DNA from 3 places in the Streptomyces bacillaris genome. Region 1 is predicted to be linked to each of the others. Evidence: riboswitches for the same ligand, from Rfam matches in the RefSeq annotation. Region 1 holds a riboswitch; each other region holds the start of a gene.
The links. A riboswitch is a leader RNA that binds a small molecule or an ion and turns the genes downstream of it on or off. The one in region 1 is predicted to bind cobalamin.
Positions count from the first base shown of each region.

Region 2: another riboswitch for cobalamin. It lies ahead of DJ476_RS10000 (ribonucleoside-diphosphate reductase subunit alpha); the one in region 1 lies ahead of DJ476_RS32545 (ABC transporter substrate-binding protein).
Region 3: another riboswitch for cobalamin. It lies ahead of DJ476_RS22205 (ABC transporter substrate-binding protein); the one in region 1 lies ahead of DJ476_RS32545 (ABC transporter substrate-binding protein).

Region 1 is NZ_CP029378.1:7,450,104-7,456,866, reverse strand. Features, by position in the region: gene DJ476_RS32570 (adenosylcobinamide amidohydrolase) at 1-508, opposite strand, end outside; gene DJ476_RS32560 (PRC and DUF2382 domain-containing protein) at 727-1,770, shown strand; gene DJ476_RS32555 (ABC transporter ATP-binding protein) at 1,904-2,689, opposite strand; gene DJ476_RS32550 (FecCD family ABC transporter permease) at 2,686-3,750, opposite strand; gene DJ476_RS32545 (ABC transporter substrate-binding protein) at 3,747-4,796, opposite strand; cobalamin riboswitch at 4,859-5,045, opposite strand; partial or broken gene DJ476_RS32540 (beta-ketoacyl-[acyl-carrier-protein] synthase family protein) at 5,161-6,401, opposite strand; gene DJ476_RS32535 (acyl carrier protein) at 6,398-6,679, opposite strand.
Region 2 is NZ_CP029378.1:2,443,144-2,449,906, reverse strand. Features, by position in the region: gene DJ476_RS10010 (ABC transporter ATP-binding protein) at 1-521, opposite strand, end outside; gene DJ476_RS10005 (ribonucleotide-diphosphate reductase subunit beta) at 706-1,725, opposite strand; gene DJ476_RS10000 (ribonucleoside-diphosphate reductase subunit alpha) at 1,725-4,139, opposite strand; cobalamin riboswitch at 4,274-4,407, opposite strand; gene DJ476_RS09995 (GNAT family N-acetyltransferase) at 4,460-4,969, opposite strand; gene DJ476_RS09990 (hypothetical protein) at 4,969-5,646, opposite strand; gene DJ476_RS09985 (YbdD/YjiX family protein) at 5,778-5,981, opposite strand; gene DJ476_RS09980 (carbon starvation CstA family protein) at 5,978-6,763, opposite strand, start outside.
Region 3 is NZ_CP029378.1:5,108,931-5,115,693, forward strand. Features, by position in the region: gene DJ476_RS22195 (amino acid permease) at 47-1,492, shown strand; gene DJ476_RS22200 (Mov34/MPN/PAD-1 family protein) at 1,932-2,354, shown strand; cobalamin riboswitch at 2,385-2,579, shown strand; gene DJ476_RS22205 (ABC transporter substrate-binding protein) at 2,620-3,621, shown strand; gene DJ476_RS22210 (FecCD family ABC transporter permease) at 3,618-4,658, shown strand; gene DJ476_RS22215 (ABC transporter ATP-binding protein) at 4,717-5,514, shown strand; gene DJ476_RS35715 (putative leader peptide) at 5,584-5,694, shown strand; gene DJ476_RS22225 (MoaD/ThiS family protein) at 5,818-6,096, shown strand; gene DJ476_RS22230 (PLP-dependent cysteine synthase family protein) at 6,096-6,763, shown strand, end outside.

The sequences.
Region 1 (6,763 bases):
CCGGGGCTGCGGTCTGGGAGGCCACGGTATCCAGAACCGTGGTTTCGGGGGCCGCCGCCCAGCCCCGTACGCCGAGGCCCGTGGTGACGGTCGCGGTGACGCCGCCGTCGTGGCCGGTCGTGTACGCGGCGACCTCGGCGGCGGTCATCAGCCCGACGCCCGGGCCGGTGAGCCCTTCGGCGGCGGCGATCTCCGCGAGATGGCGGTCCGGGTCGAGGCGGGGATAGCCGCCGGGGACCTGGGCGTTGAGGATCCAGGCGCGGGGGCCGATGCCGCCGCCGAGCACCGCGCTGCTGCACACCCGCACCCCGGGGCCCAGCCGCCACACCAGGTGGTGGAGGTGGTGGCCGTCCTCGTGCCGGTCGCGAAGCTCGGCGCGCGGTTCGCTGCGGGGTTCAGCGCATCGGCCGGGCAGGTGGACACGTACGGAATCGATGGCGCACCCCTGGTGGCTCGGCGGGACCGGCTCTGGCCCGTCCTCCCGGGGCCGCCGCGCTCCGCCGATCATATGCGGGGCCCGCACCCGCTCACCCGATTGGCCTAACCGGGTCACGGGCCGCCGGGCGGCTCCGTACGGGGCCAGCAGGGTCCCCGGGGCCTCCGGGGGCCCTTCGGCCGGGTGGCCGGGCGGTTGCACCGTCCAACCGGGTGAGGCGCGATGGAAGCCGGACGTGCCACATCTGGTGGAGCCACCCACAGGGCGCGCCCAGCGAGGAGGGTTCGGTTATGGGAGCCGCTGACGGTTTCACGGATTCCGGAGAGCTCGACGGTCTGACCGTGTACGACAACGAGGGCGAGAAGGTCGGCAGTGTGGGCCGGGTGTACGTCGACGACGACACCGGCAAGCCCGACTGGGTCACGGTCAAGACCGGCCTGTTCGGCATGAAGGAGAGCTTCGTACCGCTCGCCGGAGCCCGTCGAGTGGGCTCCGACCTGCATGTCTCGCACTCCAAGGAGACGGTCAAGGAGGCGCCCCGCGTGGACGCGGACGCGCACCTCTCCGTCGCCGAGGAGGAGGAGCTGTACCAGCACTACGGCATGACCCGTAAGGCGGGCAATCTCGGCGGTGACGCCAAGGGCACCGGCACGGGTACCGGCGCCGACGCCCGGACCGTCGCCGGAACGGGCGCCATGGGCGCGGCCGGAGCGGGTGCGGCGGGCACGGCCCGAGGCACGGGCACGCCGCCGCCGAGCGCCAAGGCGACCGGCCACACCACGACGGGCACGGGCGCCGCGGGGACGACGGCCGGAGCCGGCATGGCCGGTGCGGGCGCCGGTACCGGCAGGCACCGCGACACCTCCGCCACCTCCAGGCCGCTCGCGGGCGCGGGCGCGTCCCGGGGTGCCGACATGAGCGGCAAGGACGAGCTGATCCGCTCCGAGGAGCAGCTGCACGTCGGTACGGAGGAGTACGAGAGCGGCCGGGCCCGGCTGCACAAGTACGTGGTGACCGAGGAGGTCACCCGGTCCGTTCCGGTCTCCCACGAGGAGGTGCGGGTGGTCCGCGAGCCGTTGCAGCCCGGTGAGAAGGTGACCGGTACGACGGACTTCGGCGAGCAGGACGTGGAGGTCACCCTGCACGCGGAGCGCGCCACCGTGCGCAAGGAGGCCGTCCCGGTGGAGCGGGTGCGGCTGGAGACCGAGCGGGTCACCGAGCAGAAGGAAGTCTCGGCCGAGATCCGCAAGGAGAAGATCGACTACGCGGACGGCAAGGACATGGGCACCGGCAAGGACGCCGGTGGCGAGTTCGGCCAGGGGCGCCGCCGCTGACGGCACCTCCTTCCGGCGGCCGGAAGGCCGCTCCCATGTCCTCGACCTCCGGGCGGGCCCGTACGACGGGTCCGCCCGGCGGGCTGTCCGGGACCGGTGCCTCCTGCCCGGCATTCATGCCGGACCCCGACGGCTACCGACGCGGCAGGAACCGTACCGAAGGTCGTCCCTCCGGCCCGTCCGGGGTGACGACCGCACGGACCCCGTACACGTCCTCGATCAGCTCCTCGGTGAGGACCTCGGCCGGGGTGCCGCCCGCGACGACCCGGCCCGCCTTCATCACGGTGATCCGGTCGCAGAACATCGCGGCCAGGTTGAGGTCGTGCAGGGCGACGACACTGGTCAGGGGCAGTGCGGCGACCAGGGCGAGCAGTTCCAGCTGGTGCTGGATGTCGAGGTGGTTGGTGGGCTCGTCGAGGAGGAGTTCGCGGGGCTGCTGGGCGAGAGCGCGGGCGATCTGGACGCGCTGGCGTTCGCCGCCGGAGAGGGTGTGCCAGGACTGGGCGGCCCGGTCGGTGAGCCCGGTGCGCCGCAGGGCGTCGGTGACGGCTTCCTCGTCACCGCGGTCCGGGGCGGACCAGGCGCGGCGGTGCGGGATGCGGCCGAGGCGTACGACATCCAGGACGCTCAGGTCGACCTGGGTGACGGCGTGCTGGTCGACCACGGCGATCCGGCGGGCCACGGTGCGGCGGCCGAGGCCGGTGAGCGGGTCGCCGTCCAGGGTGACGGTGCCGGTGTCCGGGGCGAGGAGCCCCGCGAGGATGCGCAGCAGGGTGGATTTGCCGGAGCCGTTGGGGCCGAGCAGTCCGACGGTGGCGCCGGGTGGCGGGGTGATGTCGACGCCGTCGAGGATGAGCCGCCCGCCCGCCTTCCGGCCGACCCGTTCGGCACGCAGGCCGCCGCCGGTGGTGGGGCTCATGAGGCGCTCCGGGTGCGGTACAGGACGAGGACGAAGGCGGGGACGCCGATCAGCGCGGTGACCACTCCGACGGGCACTTCCTGCGGGTCCAGGACGGTCCGGGCCAGGGTGTCGACCCAGACGAGGAAGATCGCCCCGGCGAGCGCGGTGACCGGCAGGAGCCGCCGGTGGCCGGAGCCGGTGAGCGCGCGGGCCGCGTGCGGGAGGACGAGGCCGACGAAGCCGATCGCCCCGGCCGAGCTGACGAGGGCGGCGGTCAGCAGGGCGGTGGTGCACAGCAGCACGATCCGGGTGCGGGCGACGTCGACACCGAGCGCGGCCGCGGCCTCCTGCCCGAAGGCGAAGGCGTCGAGCGTACGGGCGTGGGCCAGGCAGATCACCAGGCAGACGGCGAGGACGGCGGTGCAGAGGGCCACTTCGCCCCACCCGACCCCGCTGAGCGAGCCCAGCAGCCAGAAGAGCACTCCGCGGGTCTGCTCGGCGTCGGCGGAGGTCATCACGACGAAGGAGGTCAGGGCGGAGAAGAGCTGCATCGCGGCGACCCCGGAGAGGACCACCCGGTCGGTGGTGGCGCCGAGGGTGTGGCTGAGCAGCAGGACCAGGGCGAAGGAGCAGAGGGCCCCGACGAACGCCCCGGCCGAGAGCGACACCGCTCCCCCGCCGACCCCGAGGACGACCACCACGACCGCCCCGGTGGAGGCCCCCGAGGAGACGCCGAGGACGAAGGGGTCCGCGAGCGGGTTGCGCAGCAGGGACTGCATCACCGTGCCGCACACCGCGAGCCCGGCCCCGCACACGGCGGCGAGCAGGGTGCGGGGCATGCGCAGGTTCCAGATGATGCCGTCCCGGATCGGGCTCAGCTCCGAGGTGCCGAAGCCGAGGTGGGAGGCGACGGCGGACCAGACGTCGGGGACGGAGATCCGGGCGGGCCCGATCGTGACGGCGACGGCTGTGGAGAGCAGCAGGAGCGCGAGTCCGCCGGTCCAGAGCAGCGCCTGGAACGGCGCGCCCACCCGCCGTGCCCCGGGGGACGTCTTCGCCGTCGGGTGGCCGGCGCTCACCCCGTGAGTCCGAAGTCGCGCAGCCCGGCGGCGACGCGCTCCAGTCCTTCGACCGTCCGGATGGTGGGGTTCATGGCCTGGCCGCTGAGCAGCACGTAACGGCGGTTCTTCACGGCGTCCATGGTCCTGGTGACCGGGTTGGACTCCAGGAACTCGATCTTCTTCTCGGCGCTCTCGGCGGTCTGCATGGTGCGGCTCAGGTCGCCGATGACCAGGACGTCGGGGTTGCGGTCGGCGACGGTCTCCCAGCTGATCTGGGGCCATTCGTCGTGGGTGTCGTCGAAGACGTTCTTCGCGCCGAGTTCCCTGGTGATGACGCCGGGGGCGCCGCAACAGCCCGCGAGGTAGGGGGCCTTGGAGTCGGAGAACCAGTAGAGGAGGGAGGCCTTCGAGCCGTCGATGCCCTCGGTGGCCTTCGCGACCCGCTCCTGGAGCTTCTTCACCAGGGCGTCGCCGCGCTCGGGGACGCCGAACACCTGGGAGAGTTCCCGGACTTCGGTGTAGACGCTGTCCATGGTGAGGGGCGCGGTACGGGCTCCGTCGCCGCCGCCGCTGTTGTCCTTGCCGACGCAGTCGGCGGGCGAGATGTAGGTCGGCACGCCCAGCTTCTCGAACTGTTCGCGCGGTGCGACGCCGCCCTTGGCGAGGGTGGAGGCGAAGGAGGCGGAGAGGAAGTCGGGCTCCTTGTCGAGGACCTTCTCCGAGGAGGGCCGGTTCTCGGAGATGCGCTCGACGCCCGCGTTGGCCTTCTCCAGGCCCTTCATGACCGGGTCGCTCCAGGTGGCGGTGCCCGCGAGCCGGTCGGCGAGGCCCAGTGAGAGGAGGATCTCCGTCGATCCCTGGTCGACCGAGACGGCCCGCTGGGGCGGCGCCTTGACGGTGACGGTGCGCCCGCAGTTCTTCAGGGTGACGGGGAAGCCGTCGGCCTGGTCGCCGCCCTCGGCGGAGGATGTGGTGGTCCCGCCGCCGCAGGCGGTGAGCAGGACGGCGGCGGCCGCGAGGAGGGCGGCGGTACGTATCGGGGCGGGGGTGGCCTGGGGCAGCACGGAGGACCTCGGTTGTCTCTGGGCCCAGCCGCGGAGCCCGTCGTACGGTTCCGTGCCCCGGGTGCGGGGCGCGGGTGCCAGCAGGTCTTCGGACTCGGGTTCGTCCGGGCGGGACGCCTTCCCGGAGCGTGTGGGTGCTCCAGTGGCCGTGGCCCCGCCCGTCCCCCTCACCGCTGCGCGTCAGTTCCGGTCTCGCACCGGATTCCCTGACCCCGTCGCCGGGGTTCGACTGGCCCCGGCAAGCTATCACGGGCCTTCGCCCAGGTCGGAGCCGGTGCGCGGGCCGCTCCCCCGTGGGCCGGTGCGGCGCGGGATCGTCCCGCCGCACCGGCCCGGCCGCCCCTCAGGGGGCCTGTCGGACGGTCTACGGGGCCTCCAGGGCGATCACCGCGTTCTGTCCGCCGAACCCGAAGGAGTGGCTGACGGCCCGTCGTACGGGCACCTCACGCGGGGTCTTGGTGACGCAGTCGATGGCGAACCCGGGGTCGGGGGCGTCCAGGTTGGCGATCGGCGGGACGATGCCGTGCTGGAGCGTCAGGACGGTCAGCCCCGCCTCAATGGCCCCGGCCGCCCCATGCAGTGGCCCAGGACGCCCTTGGGGGCGGTGACGGGCGGCCGGTGCGGGTAGGCCCGGCCGATGAGGGCGGCCTCGGTCGCGTCGTTCAGGGGCGTCGAGGTGCCGTGCGCGTTGACGTGCTCCACGTCCTCGGCCCGCCAGCCCGCGTCCCTCAGCGCCGCCTCCACGGCGGCCTGGGCGACCGCCCCGGAGGGGTGCGGGGAGGTCGGGTGGTGGGCGTCGGTCGTGGCGCCGGTGCCGGCGAGCAGCGCTCGGGGGGCCGCTCCCCTGGCCCGGGCGTCCGCCGCCCGCTCCAGGACCATGATCGCGGCGCCTTCGCCCATGACGAGCCCGGCCCGGTCGGCGGCGAAGGGGCGGCAGAGGCGGGCGGGGTCGCCGCCCTCCGGCCCGTCCGCGTCCCGCAGGGCGGCCGCGCCGGAGCGGGCGAAGCCGGTCATGGCGACCGGGAAGACGATCGACTCGGTGGCCCCGGCGATCGCGATGTCGCACTGGCCGAGCGCCAGCATGTCGCGGGCCACGGAGAGGGCGGTCACCCCGGAGGAACAGGCCGTGCAGGGCGCCAGGCTGGGGCCGGTGGCCTTCATCTGGATGGCGATCTCGGCCGCGGGCATGCTCGGGATGGTGAGCAGGATGCCCGAGGGCGAGGTGGCCTCGGGGCCGCGCCGCTCCAGGGCGACGGCCTGTTCGGTGAGTCCGGCGGAGCCTCCGCTGCTGGTGCCGACGACGACGGCGACGCGGGCGCCGTCCCAGTGGGCGGGGTCGAGCCCGGCGTCGGCCACCGCCTCCCGTGCGGCGAGGACGGCGAACTTGACGTACCGGCCCATCCGGAAGGCGCTGCGGCCGCCGACCGCTCCGTCCAGGTCGATGCCGGTGACCGTACAGGCGAAGTCGACGGCGCAGCCGTGCAGTTCGGGGACGGTGCGGGCGAAGGAACCGCCTCGGCAGACGCCGTCCCAGGTGGTGTCGGTGGTGTGGCCGGCCGGGGTGATCATGCCCAGGCCGGTGACGGCGATGGCGGGTCGGTTCATCGGGTGTTGCTCACCGGCACCGCACTGCCCGCCGCCTCGCCGCCGACGGCCGCGTCGATGAACGCGGTGATGTCGGCGAGCGTGGCGTCCTTGTAGAGCTTCTCGGAGTCGGCGGTGACCCCCAGGGTCTCCTTGATGATGACGGCGAACTCCGCGACGGCCAGGGAGTCCATCTCCAGGCTGTCCATCGTGGACTCCGGCAGGATCTCGGCCGCGGGCACCTTGAACGTCCCGGTGAGTACCTCGGTGATCTTCGGGTGGATGGTCTGGGTCTGCACGGCGTTTCCTCTCATCGGTTCATCGGCCCGCCGACGGCTTCATCAACCCATCGGGGGCTTGACGCGGGGCGGGTGGCTGAAATC
Region 2 (6,763 bases), 5.0 Mb from region 1:
TCGTAGAGCATCGCGGCGGCGAGGTCGCCGCGCATCCGCTGGCCCAGGGAGAGCTGGCGGACGGGGGTGTCGAGGAACGGGCCCAGGTCCAGCACCTCGCTGAACTGCCGCTGCCTCTCGCGGAACCGGGCCTGCGGCACGTCGTAGAGACGGCCGATCAGCCAGAGCGAGTCCCGCAGGGGCAGGTCCCACCAGAGCTGGCTGCGCTGGCCGAAGACCACGCCTATCCGGCGGGCGTTGTGGGACCGGTCCCGCCAGGGTGTGGCACCGGCGACCGTGACCGTGCCGGACGTGGGGACGAGGATGCCGGTGAGCATCTTGATGGTGGTGGACTTCCCCGCGCCGTTGGGGCCGAGATAGCCGACCATCTCGCCCTGCTCGACCGTGAAGCTGACGCCGTCGACGGCACGCTTGACGGTCTGTTCCCTGGTCAGCAGCGTACGGATGCCCGCGAAGGGGCCCTCCTGCCGTTTGGGTCGGCTGAACTCCTTGACGAGGTCTGCCACTTCGATGACGGGCATGTACGCCTCTCTGAGCGAGCCGGGCCCGGTCGGGCGTGATCGATCTGAGAGTGTGCACGCCGAGGCTTGGTCTGGTCCAAGTATTTTTCCGTCCGGTCGGCCCTCGTCATGCCGTGACGGGATGCGGAAGGCCCCACCGCGCTCGGCGCAGTGGGGCCTTCCGTCGTAGGGATCCGGAGCGGGTCTAGAAGTCGTCGTCGAACCCGACCGAGCCCTCCACCGCCACCTGGTAGGCGGACGGGCGGCGCTCGAAGAAGTTCGTCAGCTCCTGGACGCCCTGCAGTTCCATGAAGGAGAACGGGTTCTCCGAGCCGTACACCGTCGGGAAGCCCAGGCGGGCCAGGCGCTGGTCGGCGACGCACTCCAGGTACTGGCGCATCGACTCGGTGTTCATGCCGGGCAGGCCCTCGCCGCACAGGTCGCGGCCGAACTGCAGCTCCGCCTCGACGGCCTCCTTCAGCATGTCGGTGACCTGCTGCTGGAGAGCGTCGTCGAAGAGCTCGGGCTCCTCCTTGCGGACGGTGTCCACGACCTCGAAGGCGAAGTTCATGTGCATCGTCTCGTCACGGAAGACCCAGTTGGTGCCCGTGGCGAGGCCGTGCAGCAGACCGCGCGAGCGGAACCAGTAGACGTAGGCGAAGGCGCCGTAGAAGAACAGCCCCTCGATGCACGCCGCGAAGCAGATCAGGTTCAGCAGGAAGCGACGGCGGTCGGCCTTCGTCTCCAGGCGGTCGATCGTCTCGACCGAGTCCATCCACTTGAAGCAGAACTGCGCCTTCTCGCGGATGGAGGGGATGTTCTCCACCGCCGCGAACGCCGCCGCCCGGTCGTCCGGGTCGGGCAGGTAGGTGTCCAGCAGCGTCAGATAGAACTGGACGTGCACGGCCTCCTCGAAGAGCTGCCGCGACAGGTACAGCCGCGCCTCGGGGGAGTTGATGTGCTTGTACAGCGTCAGGACCAGGTTGTTCGCCACGATCGAGTCGCCGGTCGCGAAGAAGGCGACCAGGCGGCCGATCATGTGCTGCTCACCCGGCGACAGCTTGGCGAGGTCGGCCACGTCCGAGTGGAGGTCGACCTCCTCCACGGTCCAGGTGTTCTTGATCGCGTCCCGGTAGCGCTCGTAGAAGTCCGGGTAGCGCATGGGACGCAGGGTCAGCTCGAATCCCGGGTCGAGCAGGTTCTTCTCGTTGTTCGTGGTGCTCATTACTGGCAGGCCTCGCAGGACTCGGGGTTTTCGAGGGAGCAGGCGATGGCGTCCGCGTCAGGAGCCGTCGCCTGCTGTACGGGGATGGGGGCGGCGGCCGCCGCCTGGCCGGACGCGGCACGGGCGATCCGGGTCGCCGGGCGCGAGCGGAGGTAGTACGTCGTCTTCAGCCCCTGCTTCCAGGCGTACGCGTACATCGAGGAGAGCTTGCCGATCGTCGGCGTCTCCAGGAACAGGTTGAGCGACTGGCTCTGGTCGAGGAACGGCGTACGGGCCGCCGCCATGTCGATCAGACCGCGCTGCGGGATCTCCCACGCCGTGCGGTACAGCGCCCGCACGTCCTCGGGGATCCACGCGAAGCCCTGGACCGAGCCGCTGGCCTCGCGCAGCGCCTCACGGGTGCGGGCGTCCCAGACGCCGAGCTTCTTCAGCTCGTCCACCAGGTAGGCGTTCACCTGGAGGAACTCGCCGCTGAGCGTCTCGCGCTTGAACAGGTTGGAGACCTGCGGCTCGATGCACTCGTACACACCGGCGATCGAGGCGATCGTCGCGGTCGGCGCGATGGCGAGCAGCAGCGAGTTGCGCATGCCGGTCTTGGCGATCCGGGCGCGCAGGGCGTCCCAGCGCTCGGGCCAGTTCAGCTCGGTGTCGTAGTGGTCGGGGTGGAGCACACCGCGCGCGGCACGCGTCTCCGACCACGCGGGCAGCGGGCCCGAGCGCTCGGCCAGGTCGCAGGACGCCTCGTACGCGGCCAGCATGATCCGCTCGGAGATCTTCGTGGAGAGCGCGCGGGCCTCGGGCGAGTCGAACGGCAGGCGCAGCTGGAAGAAGACGTCCTGGAGGCCCATGGCGCCCAGACCGACCGGCCGCCAGCGGGAGTTGGAGTTCCCGGCCTGCTCGGTCGGGTAGAAGTTGATGTCGACGACCCGGTCGAGGAAGGTCACGGCCGTACGGACGGTGGAGTCCAGACGGTCCCAGTCGATCGTGCCGTCGGCCACGAACGCGCCCAGGTTGACCGAGCCCAGGTTGCAGACGGCCGTCTCACCGTCGTTGGTGACCTCCAGGATCTCCGTGCACAGGTTCGAGGAGTGCACGACCCGGCCCGGCTCGGCGGTCTGGTTCGCGGTCCGGTTGGAGGCGTCCTTGAACGTCATCCACCCCTGGCCGGTCTGGGCGAGGGTGCGCATCATCCGGCCGTACAGCTCACGCGCCGGCATCGTCTTGCGGGCCAGGCCCTTGGCCTCGGCCGCGCGGTAGGCCGCGTCGAACTCGTCGCCCCACAGGTCGACCAGCTCGGGCACGTCGGCGGGGGAGAAGAGCGACCACTCGGTGTCCGCGTCGACCCGGCGCATGAACTCGTCCGGGATCCAGTGCGCCAGGTTGAGGTTGTGCGTACGCCGCTGGTCCTCACCCGTGTTGTCGCGCAGCTCCAGGAACTCCTCGATGTCCGCGTGCCAGGTCTCCAGGTAGACCGCCGCCGCGCCCTTGCGCCGGCCGCCCTGGTTCACCGCCGCCACGGAGGCGTCCAGCGTCTTGAGGAACGGCACGATGCCGTTGGAGTGCCCGTTGGTGCCCCGGATCAGCGAACCCCGGGCGCGGATACGGGAGTAGGAGAGGCCGATGCCGCCCGCGTGCTTCGAGAGGCGCGCCACCTGGTGGTAGCGGTCGTAGATCGAGTCCAGCTCGTCCTTGGGGGAGTCCAGCAGATAGCAGGAGGACATCTGCGGGTGCCGGGTGCCGGAGTTGAAGAGCGTGGGGGAGGAGGGGAGGTAGTCCAGCTTGCTCATCAGCCCGTAGAGCGCGGCGACCTCGTCCAGGGCCCGCACCGACTCGTCCTCGGCCAGACCGGCGGCCACGCGCAGCATGAAGTGCTGCGGGGTCTCGATGACCTGACGGGTGAGCGGGTGGCGCAGCAGGTAACGGCTGTGCAGCGTACGGAGACCGAAGTAGCCGAAGCGGTCGTCCGCGCCCTCGGCCAGCGTCCGCTCCACCAGCGCGTCCAGCGCCTCGGAGTGCAGCTCCACGAAGGCGGCGGTGCGGTCCGCGATCAGGCCCTCGCGGTGGCCGACGGCGACCGAGGCGGAGAAGGAGGTGGCGCCCTGGCTCGCGGCCTCGTCGGCGATCGTCCGGGTCAGCAGCCGGGCGGCGAGCTTGGAGTACGCCGGGTCCTCGGAGATCAGGCCCGCCGCCGCCTCGGTGGCCAGCGTGCGCAGCTCGGCCTCGTCGGAGCGGGCGTTGCGCCCGCGGAGCGCGGAGGCGGCGACCCGTCCGGGGTCGGTGTCGGGCAGATCGACGGTGAGGTCGGTCAGGGTCCGCAGCAGGGCGGTCCCGGGTCCGTCGGTCGTGCCTTCTCCGGACGCGGTGGAGGCAGCGGATTCGGTGGCTGAAACCGGATCGGCGGGCGCGATGGTCACTGGGCTTTCCCTCGCTCGGCTGGGGGCCGGCGGCGAGCGGGGAAACCGGGCAGCACGATGCCTGGGAAGGCAGCACTGCTACGGCGTCCACCGGCCCATCCGCGAGGCCCGGACGTCTGCCGTCCGGTTCGGTCGAGCCGGACGTACTGTCGACAGGTCTTCGGACTTCGGGTGTGCAAAGCACACTGATCACACCGTTGCGGGACAGTTCCGGATTCGCACCGGATTCCCCTGCGGCGACAGCGAGGTCGAGCATACATGTGGGGGCCGCCAGATGATGCGGCCCCCACATGTTGTGTCGCGTTGATTCCTTGTGCCCTTCAGGAGGCCGCCTCCAGCTCCAGCCGGAAGGTCAGGAGGCGCAGGCCCGGCACCGGCTCCCAGTCCCGCTCAGGGGTCCGCAGAAAGCCGAGCCGACGGTAGATCCTATGGGCCGGGAGCATGGCCGGCTGCGTCGACAGCACCAGCCCCCGGACGCCTTCGGCGGACCGGGCCCGCTCGACGCACGCCCGTACGAGCGCCTCTCCCACGCCCCGTCCCCGCCCCGCGCGGGCCACGGCGAGCATCCGGAACTCGGCCTCGTCCGGACCGGAGATATCGCGCCACGGAGTGCCGGGAGCGGCATACGTCACACCGCCGAGCACCACCCCGTCCGCGTCGAGCGCCACGAGCACCTCGGCCTCGGCCGCCCGCTGCTCCACTGCCCGCAGTCTGAGAAGGTAGGGGTCCTGAGGGCCGTCCAGCAGACCATCGCCGAGATAGGCCTCGGCGATGATCTCGCCGAGTACGGCGTACTCGCCGGGCTCCGCCACCCTGATCGTCAGATCCATCAGCCGCTCGCTCCCACCTCGTTGTCCGGGGCGCCGTCGCCCACCGGCGGCAGATCGCCGCGCTCGACGGGCTGTTGTCCGGAGCCGCCCCCGGCGGGCGGCAGCACCCGGTCCAGCTCGTGGCCGTCGGCGCGGTGGGCGGCCCGCGCCGCCGACCGCAGCGTCGCCCGGTCCACCTTCTCGCGCGCCCCGCTCACCGTGATCACGAGTCCGTCCTGCTCCCGGGCGTACGCGTGGTCCGACTCCGTGGCGCGGTACCAGTGTTCGCCGTCCCGCTCGCACGTCACCAGGGGCTTCTCACCGTCGGCGGGCGCGGCGGCGCCCGTGCAGTCCGCCACGGCGTGCGGGCGGCGTTCCACCGACAGCTGGAGCAGGCCGCCGTCCGGCGCGGTGTAGGAGCTGCCGAACCCGTCGTCACCGAGCACCCCGACCGACTGGCGCGCCAGGGCGTAGCCCGCGGCCTCGGTCACCCAGACATGGTCCGTGACGAGCTGCGCGGCGGCGGCCCGCGCCTCCAGCTCCGCCCGGTCGGGCGCCGGTTCGGCCGAAGAGCTCCGCTCCGCCGTCGGCTCCGAGCCGGGCGCCGACGCGGTGCCGCAGCCCGTGACCGCCGCCAGTGCCAGGGCCGCGGCCAGGAGCAGGGGCCGGAGCCGGGGCGACCGGGTGTGCGATGTCATGGGCACATCCTTACGTACGGTCGCGGCTCCGCGCACCGGGGAATCGAGCGGCGGACGGGCTCGTCCGGGGGCGCGGAAAGGGGCCGCCGCGCCCCCGGAGGGGTGTGGCGGCCCCGATCGGCCGACGGTGGTCAGCAGCAGCGGAAGCCCTCGCGGGGGTCCGCCTCGCGGGCGTCCGTGCGGCTGTGCTCGAAGGCCCGGCGGCTCATCACCGGCGTGTCCGGATCGTGTGTCCTGGCGTGCGCCACATAGCGGTCGTACGCGGCCTCGCCGGTCAGCTCACGGACGTAGAAACGGATCCGTCCCGCCAGCCGCCGTACGTCCGCGACGGTCATGTCCGGCTCCCCGTCCCGGCCGGCTCCTTGCGCAGGCCGCCCTCGGGTCCGACACCGGCCTCCGCCAGCTCGGCCTTCTCCTCCTTGGTGGCGAAGAGCGAGGCCGGGGCGACGAACTTCGACTGCACGAACGGCGTTTCGTGGAGCTTGACGGTCTCCGGGTCGCGGATGGCCTTGTAGCAGACCCGGCCGGCGTCCACGAGGACGACGACGATGAGGAGGGCGAAGAGCGCGCAGAGCACCCCGTCGACGGTGGAGTTGGTGACGATGGTCCGCATGTCGTCCATGGACTTGGCGGGGGCCAGCACCTCGCCCGCGTCGATGCCCGCCTGGTACTTGTCGCGCTGGGCGAAGAAGCCGATCTTCACGTCCGAGGAGAAGATCTTCTGCCAGCTCGCGGTGAGGGTGACCGCCACGTCCCAGGCGAGCGGTACGGCGGTGACCCAGGCCCACTTCAGGCGGCCGGACTTCACCAGCAGGGTGGTGCAGACGGCGAGCGCGACAGCGGCCAGCAGCTGGTTGGCGATGCCGAAGAGCGGGAAGAGCTGGTTGATGCCGCCCAGCGGGTCGTGCACGCCGACCCAGAGGAAGTAGCCCCAGCCGCCGACCACGACGGCGCTGGCGAACCAGACGCCCGGCTTCCAGCTGACCTCGCGGAACGGCTTGTAGGCGTTGCCCAGCATGTCCTGGAGCATGAAGCGCCCGACCCGGGTTCCGGCGTCCACGGTGGTGAGGATGAAGAGCGCCTCGAACATGATGGCGAAGTGGTACCAGAACGCCTT
Region 3 (6,763 bases), 2.3 Mb from region 1:
CGCAGCCTTGAGGGCGCGGATCGGCGTGGAGAAAGGCGCACCACACATGACATCGGCACGGGTCGACGAGGGACAGGCCGACAGCGGAAAGCCCGGCGCGGGCGCCGCGGCGGCCGAGACCAGTGGCGAGGGGTACCAGCGAGGTCTGGGAGCCCGTCAGATTCAGATGATCGCCATCGGCGGAGCCATCGGTACCGGGCTCTTCCTCGGCGCGGGCAAAGCGATCGACCGGGCCGGACCCAGCCTCATCCTGGCCTACTGCCTCGCGGGCCTGGTCATCTTCTTCATCATGCGGGCGCTGGGCGAACTGCTCATGTACCGCCCGGTGTCCGGCTCCTTCTCGGAGTACGCGCGCGAATTCATCGGCCCCTTCTTCGGATTCGTCACCGGCTGGACGTACTGGCTGTTCTGGGTCGTCACCGGAATCACCGAAGTCACCGCCGCCGCCACCTATATGACGTACTGGTGGGACATTCCCCAGTGGCTCTCCGCGCTCGTCTTCACCGTCATTCTCTACGGTGCCAACCTGATCTCCGTGAAGCTCTTCGGTGAGCTGGAGTTCTGGTTCTCCATGGTCAAGGTCACCGCGATCGTCGGCATGATCCTCATCTGCGCCGGCGTCCTGACCATCGGCTTCTCCGACGCGGGCGACACCGCGACCGTCTCCAATCTCTGGAACGACGGCGGGTTCTTCCCGAACGGCATCGGCGGCATGCTGATGACGCTCCAGATCGTCATGTTCGCCTTCCTCGCCGTCGAACTCGTCGGCGTCACGGCGGGCGAGTCCAAGGACCCCAAGACCGTACTGCCCAAGGCCATCAACACCGTGCCGTGGCGCATCGCCGTCTTCTACGTCGGCGCCCTGATCATGATCCTGTCGGTCGTGCCGTGGTCCACCTTCAAGCCGGGCGTCTCGCCGTTCGTGAAGGCCTTCGAGGAGATGGGGCTCGGCATCGGCGCCGCCATCGTCAACTTCGTCGTCCTGACCGCGGCGCTCTCCTCCTGCAACTCCGGCATGTACTCCACCGGCCGCATGCTCCGCGACCTGGCCATGAACGGACAGGGCCCGCGCGCCTTCACCAAGCTGACGAAGAACGGCCTGCCGCTCACCGGCACCACCTTCTCCGCCGCCCTGATGCTCGTCGGCGTCTGGATCAACTACCAGTGGCCGGGCGAGGCGTTCAACTACGTCGTCTCCTTCGCGACCATCTCCGGCATGTGGGCCTGGATCATGATCCTGATCAGCCAGATCCGCTACCGCCGCCTGGCCGACCAGGGCGTGCTCCCGCACTCCTCGTTCAAGGCCCCGGGCGCCCCGTACACGAGCTGGTTCGCGCTCTGCTTCATCGGCATGGTCATCGTGATGATGGCGGTCGACAAGGACGCCCGGATCTCGCTCTACTGCGCCCCGCTCTGGGCGCTGGTCCTCGGCGTCTCCTACCTGGTGCTCAAGTCGCGCAACCCGGAGAACACCGCCTTCGCCAAGCGCTGACCCGGGCTCCGCCGAGCATCCCACCTGCTTGCGCCGAGCACCGACCCCGAGGGTGGGCCGTCGACCACCACCCACCCCCCCTACGACCCCGAGGGCGGGCCCGATCACCCCGGGCCCTGGACCGGCCCTCCTCCCGGGCGCCCCGGCCACTCCCCTTCCCCCCACGGCCCGGCGTCCACCATGCGGGCCCTCACGTACCACCCACCGGTACGCGAGGGCCCGCATGCTCAGACCGACCGGCAACCGGGGGGCGGCGTCGCGGGGCTGGGCACGCGCATCTGCGGCGTTGTCGTCAATCACCAACTTCCCCAAGCTCTCGGCTTCGCTCGAACAGGGGAGACCCCATCGCGTTGACTCAATCCTCCGCCCTGCATCTGCACGCACCCAGCCCCGCTCCTTCTCCCACCCCCCGGTTCCCGGTCGGTCTTATCCTGGCGCCATGCTGACCATCACCCAGGCGCTCCACGACCAGATCGTCGCCCACGCCCGCGCCGACCACCCCGACGAGGCGTGCGGCGTGGTGGCGGGTCCGGCCGGGACCGGGCGCCCCGAGCGCTTCATCCCCATGCTCAACGCCGCCCGCTCGCCCACGTTCTACGAGTTCGACTCCGGCGACCTCCTCAAGCTCTACCGCGAGATGGACGACCGCGACGAGGAGCCCGTGATCATCTACCACTCGCACACCGCGACCGAGGCCTACCCCTCCCGCACCGACGTGACGTACGCCAACGAGCCCGGCGCCCACTACGTCCTGGTCTCCACCGCCGACACCGACGGCTCGGGCCCCTTCCAGTTCCGCTCGTACCGCATCGTGGACGGCGAGATCACCGAGGAAGACGTGCAGGTCGTCGAGGCGTACTGAGCCTCGCCGCTCCTTCCCGGGGGCCCCGCCGACCCTCCGGACCCGTCTGGCACACTGCACCCCAGACCCGAACACAAGGCAGCGGGAACCAGGAAGCCGGTGCGAATCCGGCACGGTCCCGCCACTGTGACCGGGCCCCCTCCCGTACGGACGACTCCCCGGTGGACGACTCCGCGCGGAAGGGCGGCCCGGAAGCCAGGAACTGGCCCGCCGCCTTCTCCCGCATCGACCAGGGGACGCGGAAATCCCCCGGAGAGGCCCCGCCATGTCCCGGCGCACCCCCGCGCTCATAGCCGCCGCCGTGCTGCTCCCGCTCGCCCTCACCGCCTGCTCCTCCTCGGAGACCTCCACCGAGGCCAAGGGCAAGCCCGAGGCCGCGGAGAAGAGCGACGGCTTCCCGTACACCGTCACCAACTGCGGTGTCACCACCACGTACAAGGCCCCGCCCAAGCGCGTGGTCACCATGAACCAGCACGTCACCGAGATCATGCTGGAGCTGGGCCTCACCAAGTCCCTCGTCGGCACCGCCTACCTCGACGACAAGGTCCTGCCGAAGTACGCGAAGGACTACGCCTCCGTTCCGGTCATCGCCAAGGAGTACCCCTCCTACGAGCAGGTCCTCGCCACCAACCCCGACTTCGTCTACGGCGGTTACGCCAGCGCGTTCGCGGCGGGCGACGGGCGCGGCCGGGAGGCGCTGAAGAAGGCCGGCATCGAGACCCGGCTCAACACCGAGAGCTGCGCGAAGGCCGACACCCCGATGGAGACCCTCTACGAGGAGATCCGCGAGGTCGGCCGCACCTTCGGCGTCACCGACCGCGCCGAGGCCTGGATCAAGCAGGCCAAGGCCGACAACGAGGCGACGGCGAAGAAGCTGGCGGACCTCAAGCCGCTCCCCGTCTTCGTCTACGACAGCGGCGACAAGACCGCGTTCACCGCGGGCGGCAAGGGCATCGGCAACGAGCTGATCAAGCGCGCCGGGGGCACCAACATCTTCGCCGACCTCGACAAGTCCTTCGGGGACGCCTCCTGGGAGAACGTCGTCGCCCGCAAGCCCGAGGCGATCGTGATCTACGACTACGGCTCCACCACCGTCGAACAGAAGAAGAAGCGCCTCCTCACCGACCCGGCCCTCGCGGACGTCCCGGCCATCAAGAACAAGCGCTTCGCGGTGATGCCGCTCTCCGACGTGGTCCTCGGTGTCCGCGTCCCCGCCGCCGTCGAGAAGCTCGCGGCCCAGCTCCACCCGGCGGCCACCACCCCGTGACCTGCCGCACCCCCGCACCGCGGCGGCTGCTCCGCTACACCCTGGTCGTCGGCGTCCTCGCCGCCCTCCTCGCAGCCGCCGTGGTCGCCGCCCTCGCTCTCGGCTCCGTCCGCATCCCGCCCGGCCAGGTCATCGACATCCTGACCGGGCGGGCGGACGCGAGCCCGTTCCGCACGATCGTCCTGGACGTGCGGCTGCCCCGGGTCCTGCTCGGCATCGTCGTCGGCGCCGGACTGGCCGTCATCGGCACGGTCCTCCAGGCCCTCGTACGGAACCAGCTCGCCGACCCGTTCCTCCTCGGCGTCTCCTCCGGGGCCTCCACCGGCGCGGTCCTGGTGATCGTCCTCGGCATCGGCGCCTCCCTCGCCACCACCGTCACGATCCCCGCCGCCGCCTTCGCCGGGGCGCTGCTCTCGCTGCTGCTCGTCTACACCCTGGCGCGCGGCGGGGGAGGCCTCACCACCAACCGGCTGGTCCTCGCCGGGGTCGCCGTCTCCTACATCCTCTCCGCCCTGACCAGCCTGATCCTGGTCACCTCCGCCCGCGCCGACCACCTCCAGGAGGTCCTCTACTGGACCCTCGGCGGCCTCGGTGCGGCCCGCTGGGACATGCTCGCGCTCCCCGTGATCGCCCTGATCGCCGGTACGGCCGTCCTTCTCACCCTGGCCCGCCCCCTCGACCTGCTCCTGGTGGGGGAGGAGGGCGCGACCGTGCTGGGCCTGGACACCGCCCGCTTCCGGGCCGCCGTCTTCGTCCTCGCCTCGCTGATGACCGGGGCGCTCGTCGCGTACAGCGGGGCGATCGGCTTCGTCGGGCTGATGGTCCCGCACATGGCCCGGATGGCGGTGGGCGCCTCGCACCGCGCGCTGCTGCCGGTGGTCGCGCTCGGCGGGGCGGTCTTCCTGGTCCTCGCGGACCTCGCCGCCCGCACGCTGGCCGCCCCGCAGGACATCCCGGTCGGCGTGCTCACGGCCCTGACCGGCGGCCCGTTCTTCCTGTGGATGCTGCGGCGCAGACCGGAAGGGGCACCGGCATGAGCCCCGTACGTACGGCTGAGGCCACCCGCGTGACCACACCGCCCGAAGGAGCCCGCCCGTGACCACCCTGCGCACCGAGGCCCTCTCGTACGGGACCGGCGAGGGCCGCCACCTCGTCGACGCGGTCGACCTCATCGCCGCCGACGGCGAGACGGTCGGCCTGGTCGGCCCCAACGGCAGCGGCAAGACCACGCTCCTGCGCTGCGTCTACGGCACCCTGCGCCCCACCCACGGCCAGGTCCTCCTGGACGGCGACGACCTCGCCACCCTCCCCGTGAAGGCCCGCGCCCGCCGCATCGCCACCGTCCCCCAGGAGAGCCACGCGGGCTTCGAGCTGACCGTCGGCCAGGTCGTAGCCATGGGCCGCGCCCCGCACAAGCGGTTCTGGGAGGCGGACAGCGCCGCCGACACCGCCCTGGTCACCGACGCCCTGGAGCGGGTCGGGATCGCCGCGCTCGAACCCCGTACGTTCGCCTCCCTCTCCGGCGGCGAACGCCAACGCGCCCTGGTCGCCCGCGCCCTGGTCCAGCAGCCCGCGCTCGTCGTCCTGGACGAGCCGACCAACCACCTGGACATCCGCTACCAGCTGGAGATCCTCTCCCTGGTCCGGGGCCTCGGCACCACCAACCTGCTGGCCCTGCACGACCTCAACCTCGCCGCGTACTACTGCGACCGCATCTACGTCCTCAAGGACGGCCGGGTCGTCGCCTCCGGCACCCCGGAAGAGGTGCTCACGGCGGAGCTGCTGGGCGAGGTGTACGGCGTCGCCGCCGAGGTCAGCACCCATCCGAAGACCGGCGCCCCCACCGTCGTCTACCTCCCGGAAGGGCCCGGCCGCCCCGCTCTGTCCGCATGACGGTCACCAACCATCCACCATGTGGGATCACACTCGGGTTTCCCGGCCGGGAATCGATACGATGCCCGCATGGTTCCCCATGACGTGAGCAACAGGACGCCGGGCACGCTGCTCGTCGCGCGGCTGCACGTCGACCTGTGCAGGCTCAAGAGCGCGATCTGTCCCCCGCCCGCAGCCTGACCGCGAGCCGCACGGCCTGACGGGCCGGGCCCGCGCGAGCCCCACGCACCACGCCCCACCCCCTGCGCGGGGGAAGAAACGCGCGCCCCACGCCACCTCCCGCTTTCGACAGGAGCCCACGCCATGGCCATCGAGGTCCGCATCCCGACCATCCTCCGCACCTACACCGACGGCGCCAAGGCCGTCGAAGGCAACGGGGACACCCTCGCCGACCTCTTCGCCGACCTGGACAGCCGCCACAACGGCATCCGTGAGCGCATCGTCGACGGCGAGCAGCTGCGCCGCTTCGTGAACGTCTACCTCAACGACGAGGACGTCCGCTTCCTGGACGGCATCTCCACCAAGCTCAGCGACGGCGACAACGTCACCATCCTCCCGGCCGTCGCCGGCGGCATGCGCTGATGCGGTACGACTCCCCGCTGGCGGCCGTGGGGAACACCCCCCTCGTCCGCCTCCCGCGGCTGTCCCCGTCCGAGGACGTCCGCATCTGGGCCAAGCTGGAGGACCGCAACCCCACCGGCTCGATCAAGGACCGCCCGGCGCTCCACATGGTCGAACAGGCGGAGAAGGACGGCCGGCTCACCCCCGGCTGCACCATCCTGGAGCCCACCAGCGGCAACACCGGCATCTCGCTCGCCATGGCGGCCAAGCTCAAGGGCTACCGCATCGTCTGCGTCATGCCGGAGAACACCTCGCAGGAGCGGCGCGACCTGCTCGCCATGTGGGGCGCCGAGATCATCTCCTCCCCGGCCGCGGGCGGCTCCAACACCGCCGTACGGGTCGCGAAGGAGCTGAGCGAGGAACACCCCGACTGGGTGATGCTCTACCAGTACGGCAACCCGGACAACGCGGGCGCCCACTACGCCACCACCGGCCCGGAGATCCTCACCGACCTCCCGTCCATCACGCACTTCGTGGCGGGCCTCGGCACCACCGGCACTCTCATGGGCGTCGGCCGCTACCTCCGCGAGCACCGCCCCGGCATCCAGGTCGTCGCCGCCGAGCCGCGCTACGACGACCTGGTCTACGGCCTCCGCAACCTCGACGAGGGCTTCGTCCCCGAGCTGTA